Regions from separate parts of the Paenibacillus sp. PK3_47 genome, predicted to be linked through region 1. Evidence: predicted binding sites of a transcription regulator. Region 1 holds the regulator's gene; the other holds the start of a gene.

Region 1 (3,227 bases):
CGCGGTTGTATTTAATTGTAGAAACTCTATCGCGTTCTACCTTCAAATACGGTCTGCGGAAGAACAACAGCGCCGCAAGTGCAAAATACAGCACTACCCCCAGCCAATTCGCCAGAACGCCCTGTCCCTGCACCTCATCAATGGAACCGACCACCCAGAACATGATTCCAAGCAGCATTAGCACTACCGGAAATACAATGTTGCGGCCCTTAAAAACCTCAGTGCTCTTGGCAGCTGATTTAGACGAAGCAGCATAAATGGAGTCCTTCCCCTGCTTCTTTCTTTGCTTGTTGACCTGCTGTGTGTTGCGTTGAACCATTCTTTCCCAAGAACGGGCCATCTAAGTTCCCCCTAGTCATTCTGAAATATCTATGAAAAAGACAAAAGGTTACTGTAACGGTCCCTTGCTGCCTTGTCCATTCCCGTCTTCATCCACAATCTCAATGGTATCCAGCTGGGCGCGGAAGTTGCGGCGGATGTTGCCCAGATAGATTTCGCGGAGCTTGGCGCGTTCTGCCAGTTCCTCTTCAGTCAGGCCGTCACTTTTCTGCTTACGGGCCAATTCGTTGATGCGTGCGACCAATTCATCAATATTCAATTCTTTTCCCTCCCTATAAATATCATTTTAACTTTGCCATGAGAAAAAGAGCTTGTCAAGGTTTGCTCCCTGAAAGCTCTTAGAGATTAAGTATAACAGACACTAAGCATTAATACACAGGCAAAGTCAGAACATCCCCGGCCTTGATCCTGGTATCTTTCAAACCGCTGGTTTGTTTAATTCCTTCTATATAAACTGCGGTCTTCATATTGGAGGGTTTGTTCTCCAGTGCAATACTCCACAGTGTATCTCCTCGCTCGACTACAACCCGCTTGCTCTCGGTAATCAAAGATGTTGAACCTGCGAACACATTGCCTACAACAGTAAAGCCGGAAATTACTAACATGAGCACCAGCACAAGCTTAACAAGGCTAACCTGGCGAAGCACTCTCATAATTGATGTTAACTTATCAACAGCGGAACCTTTAGTTTCGTTCATATAAGCTGAAGCGGAATGATTACTGGCAGCCTGCACCTGACGGGGTTCATCGTAAATGCTGCGGTATGTACTGTATTTTAACATAATTATCGGCCTCCAAACACTTGTTCTTACTTTCGAAAATAATATAACACGAACATGTGTTTTGATCAACAGTTTTTTCGAACAGCTGTTCGCAGTTTTGTTTTTGCCAAAAATGCAGATAGTTAGAACTTATGTTTGTACGAACGGCAGTTCTATGTTATAATTTTCCCAAACATATCATATGGGGTTGATTCCGATGTCAAAGATCTCGAGTCGCCAGCTGGCGATCCTGGAATTTATACGTAACGAAGTCCGCAGCAAGGGATATCCTCCTTCCGTCCGGGAAATCGGCGAAGCTGTAGGCCTGGCCTCCAGTTCCACTGTGCATGGTCATCTGGACCGTCTGGAGAAGAAAGGCCTGATCCGCCGCGACCCGACCAAACCGCGTGCCATTGAGCTGCTAGGCCAGGAAGATTCCGAGAATGTGCATCAGTTCGTTCAGACAGTTACCCGGATCCCTGTCGTCGGTAAAGTCACCGCCGGTTTACCGATTACCGCAACTGAGAATATTGAAGACTATTTTCCGCTCCCTACTCATTATGTAGGGGATAACAAGGTATTTATGCTTTCTGTCCTCGGAGACAGTATGGTTGAAGCTGGCATCATGAACGGCGATTATGTCATCGTCCGCCAGCAGCAGACTGCTGACAATGGTGATATTGTTGTTGCCATGACAGAAGAAGATGAAGCAACTGTCAAGACCTTCTACAAGGAACGTGACCATATCCGGCTGCAGCCGGAGAATCCGGCCTACGAACCTCTCCGCCTTAACCGCGTAACGATATTAGGCAGAGTCATCGGACTTTTCCGTGACATCCACTAAAAATTAACTCTCCCTGAAGACTGCACCGCCTCCCTGGCGAAGCGGTCTTTTTATTTTGCCAATATCCTGAAAGTTCCTGAACCGTAAAGACTCCCGGCACATATCCTGTTAACAAAGGAGTGCTGCCCCATGCCTAATTACCGGATTATTGTCGACCTGTCCCAACGAATGCTGTATCTGCTGGATAACGATAAGGTTACCCGGGGGTTCCCGGTCGGGATCGGTAAGGTCCTCACTGCCTCCCCTGTCGGCGAATACACCATTATCAATAAGCAGCCTAACCCCGGCGGGCCTTTTGGCGCCTTCTGGATGGGATTGTCCAAGCCGCATTACGGCATTCACGGAACGAATAACCCTGCCTCTATCGGGCACATGGTGTCACTGGGCTGTATCCGGATGTACAATGAAGATGTAGTGGCCCTCGCTGCGATCATTCCTATTGGAACACGGGTAACGATTCGGGAATAAATCCAACCTCATTGTACCGACGCGGGGCTGTTTATTCCGGAATAAGCAAAAAGGCATCCCGCAGGATGCCTCATCATACTTAAATATCATTTTACAGTTACAGGATACTGCGCAAGAGTCTGCTCGCGACACGGTTTAAGCGCAATGCTTCTCTGATCGATGCTCTGGCTGCCAGCAGTTCACGTCTGGCCCGGCTGGGATTCGGGATCCGGCGCAGGTTCTCATTGATTTCCTCAAGTCTTTCCAGCAAAACCGCACGCTGTGCCTGCAGCGCTCTAAGCGCCCTGCGTATTCTTGCACGTTCAGTCTGTGTCATCATTACACCTCTTTTACTTTTGATAGTATAAGAGATGCAATGCCAACCTTCTGTGCCTGTGTGATCCGGCAGTTTTCTATTTAATAGTGACAGTTAACTATGAACAGACATGTACAGGAACTGTTACTTCGTAATAGACAGACGCACGCGAAACTCAAATTCATCCCGCTGATACAGCATCCCCGCAATCATCACATCATCCGGCGTCCATCTCTGCACAGGCCCGGCATAGTCAGCAATGACATGCGGGCGTCCGTTGACCAGTTGCACGACATAAACTTTTACCTGGGCCAAGGCCGCAGTGAACAGATCTGCATCGCTTTCCAGCACTTTGTATGGAGCTTTCACCGGAACTCCCCCTTGCCTGCGGATTCGTAGGTACTGCGTATTTCAAGGTTTTTGGCGTGTATGTACAAATCCAGAGCAACAATTCCTCTGCGGGCCAGCTTCACAAACAGAATAAAAGCGTATACACATGCCGCCGCCGTAACCAGCCATA
Region 2 (3,227 bases), 3.1 Mb from region 1:
CAGCCTTGGGAGAGATCTTCAGGGGAATGGAGCGCAGCACCCGGTTCGCCTTGACGCTGTCGGTATCAATCCATTTGGACTCCAGCAGCAGAGCCTGACCGTCAGCATCCGAATGGATGGCGAGCGGGGTCTGCTTCCATTGGTAGCTCTCAAATACACAGCACAGGAAGCCCTCGAAGCTTCCGTCATAAGTATAGGCCAGCGGAGTGGTTGCAAACATGACAGGCTACACTCCTATCCTGAACGCTGACGCTGCGGCTACCGGTAATGATTCCAGATCGGTGTCGCTGAAAAAGGAGAGCTGCTCCACCTCCGGCTGGCGGAACTGGGCAAGCTCGTGACCGGACATAAGTGAACGGAGCAGGGTATGCTCGCCGACCTTAAGCCCTTCAAGCGGCCTGCCCTTGCAGGTAATGAAGAACTGGGCGCGCTTGAGGACAACGCCGAGCTTCTTCAGCGCAGGATAATCCAGTGTCCCTGCCCGGCGGGCCTTAAGAATCCGCTGTGCGCTTCTTACCCCGATGCCGGGCACGCGCAGCAGCATCTCATAGGGTGCGCGGTTAACTTCCACCGGGAAATGCTCCGGGTGGTTAATGGCCCAGCTGCATTTCGGATCCAGCAGCGGATTGAAATTGGGTGCTGCTTCATCCAGCAGCTCCTTGGCTTCAAAGCCGTAGAAGCGCAGCAGCCAGTCGGCCTGATACAGCCTGTGCTCCCGCAGCAGCGGAGGCTTAGTATCGAGGGAAGGCAGCAGTGAATCCTCCACCACAGGGGTGTAGGCGGAGAAGAAAATACGTTTCAGCCCGTATTTCCGGTACAGCCCCTCGGTAAGATTCAGAATCTGGTAATCGGTATCAGGTGTTGCGCCGACAATCATCTGGGTGCTCTGCCCTGCCGGCGCGAAGCGGGGAGCATGGTTATATTTCACGAGATCCGAACGGTTCTCGGTAATCTTGTTCTTGATCAGCCCCATCGGCTTCAGGATGGACTGCTTGCTCTTATCCGGAGCCAGCCGGTCCAGGCTCTCCTGGGAAGGCAGCTCAATGTTGACGCTCATGCGGTCGGCAAGCAGGCCCAGTCTGGATAAGAGTGCATCGTCTGCGCCTGGGATGGCTTTGACATGGATATAGCCGTTGAATTTATATTCGTTACGAAGCAGCTCAAGCGCGGCAATCAGCTGCTCGGTTGTATAATCGGGATTACGCATAATGCCTGAGCTGAGGAATAAACCTTCTATATAATTGCGGCGGTAGAATTGCATGGTTACATCAGCAATCTCCTGCGGTGTGAAGGCAGCCCGCCGTACAGGATTGGATTTACGGTTGATGCAGTAGGCACAGTCATATACGCAGCCGTTGGTCATAAGCACCTTGAGCAGTGAAATACAGCGTCCGTCTGCCGCAAAGCTGTGGCAGATCCCCATGCTGGCGGCATTGCCCAGCCCTCCGGGCTGGCTCTTGCGGCTGGAACCGCTGGAGGTGCAGGCTACGTCATATTTGGCCGAAGCAGTTAAAATCTCAAGTTTCTCCATTACATCCACAGTATAATACCCTCCTCCTATATTTAAATTATATACCGAACACATGTTCCTGTCAAAAGCCAGACAGGCTGTCGAGAGAGTCACGACAGCCTTCTTTATGTGGCTTTGATTTCACACGACACTGCGTTAACGATTGCCGGCTCCCATCCATCAAATCACGCGCACCAGAACCTATTAATGACTTGGAAAGGCTAAGGCTAACGGACCCCAGATCCGTTATTTTGCGCTAAAGGTATGTTTTGAAATATTAACGGACCCCAGATCCGTTATTTCATCCGAAAGGGCTCAATTTACTCATCATTTTGCAGCATAAAGGAACGGCGGTCCGTTAGCGATGGAAACGGAGCGATATTAGGCAAATAACGGACGCTGCGTCCGTTAGCTGCGAAAGAGGATGAGGCATATAACGGATGCCTCGTCCGCAGACATAGAAACACGGCAAAGAAACCCAAGACCATTAAAAGATCCGGGTTTCTCAACACTCTGAAGACATCCGCATGGGTGTCTTAAATTTCAGCTGCCGGTGTCATTAAATTCGCTGGGAAGGGAGCGAATAGTGTTCCCATGTAAAGTTTCCCATACAGCAGGTCCAGGCAAACAGGAACTTCCGGCTGCTTCAGTTAATCGCATGCCGCAGCTTGCCGGGATTGCGCACGAAATGCTTTATTTTAAGCATACACCCGCATCTCAATCACTTCAGCATGGGCAGAACCGTTCGTTTCCTGTACAACCAGTCTGATGGCACTTGTCTTTACAGCCTTCTCCAGGAGATGGACCCGCTTTCTCTTCCGGTTGTCTCTTTCTGCAGCGACAGGGATCCAGCCGCCTTTCTCATCCAGCATTTCAATCCGGTAGCTTCGCACCAGCTCGGGAATGACCTCAAAAGGTGTCATATGATGGTGCAGATTAATAAGGTCTTCATTGACATCATCATTAAAAATAAGTCTGATTTCCCGGATGCTCTGCTCCTCCTTCCACTCCAGTGCCAGCCATGGCTCGGCATCCTGTTCAAGCCTCCCGGACAGCCAGATATGCGGTCCTCCATAAGGTCTTGTGTACCCGTCTGTAACCTGCTCCGGCCGGTAGGCGTCTGTAGGGAATGTTGTCCGCATACAGAAGGCTTTACGGTTCAGCCGTTTCATGCTCCATTCCACCACGGGCTGGGTGCTGTCGTGATCCTCCAGATCCTTGGAGACGCTTGGTGCCGCACCGCGTTCAAAGGCCAGCAGCCCGGTCAGCGGGGTACTGGAGAGATGCAGCCGGAGGGACGGGTTGCTGCGCACAATAACAAAAGCATTCTGAGGCATCTCCGGTGTCCATTCCAGTGCCGCCGGCACCCACATCTTGTTACCTCTGCTGACAGGAACGGTAACCCGGGCTTCCAAAGCGGCAGGTACATAATTTTCCGGTCTGCCGGTACTCCAGACTTCCACCGTCATTTCCGTATTTTCCGCTGCACTCACCAGCCATTCCAGCGTACCGCAGATTTCCGGATCAGCCGGAAGCAGGACGGCAATGTCATGCTCCAGCGGATATTCCCCGTCGGCGGATTCAATGGCGATCCGGGACAGGAAAGAAGAAGCGCTGACCCGTGCCTGCCGGGCCAAATCGCCAGTATCCTCATTGGCCAGACCCAAGACAGAGGCATCCTGCTTCAGCAGTGTCTGCAGCAGTGCCGGGGTATGGT

Evidence for each region. Region 1 encodes LexA, which represses DNA repair genes until DNA is damaged. Its sites were predicted from a motif close to CGAACATATGTTCG; they were not measured.
Region 2: C2I18_RS13070 (putative DNA modification/repair radical SAM protein) is a predicted target of LexA. The motif match lies at 1,577-1,590, and genes of this name have one in related genera.

Annotation. Positions count from the first base shown of each region.
Region 1 covers NZ_CP026029.1:6,629,211-6,632,437, forward strand. Annotated here, with positions in the region: gene C2I18_RS28775 (hypothetical protein) at 1-340, opposite strand, end outside; gene C2I18_RS28780 (DUF896 domain-containing protein) at 389-598, opposite strand; gene C2I18_RS28785 (LysM peptidoglycan-binding domain-containing protein) at 708-1,121, opposite strand; gene lexA (transcriptional repressor LexA) at 1,318-1,944, shown strand; gene C2I18_RS28795 (L,D-transpeptidase) at 2,074-2,412, shown strand; gene C2I18_RS28800 (hypothetical protein) at 2,510-2,731, opposite strand; gene C2I18_RS28805 (hypothetical protein) at 2,852-3,076, opposite strand; gene C2I18_RS28810 (hypothetical protein) at 3,073-3,227, opposite strand, start outside.
Region 2 covers NZ_CP026029.1:2,918,488-2,921,714, forward strand. Annotated here, with positions in the region: gene C2I18_RS13065 (TIGR03915 family putative DNA repair protein) at 1-220, opposite strand, end outside; gene C2I18_RS13070 (putative DNA modification/repair radical SAM protein) at 227-1,531, opposite strand; gene C2I18_RS13075 (hypothetical protein) at 1,831-2,022, opposite strand; gene C2I18_RS13080 (FAD-dependent oxidoreductase) at 2,209-3,227, opposite strand, start outside.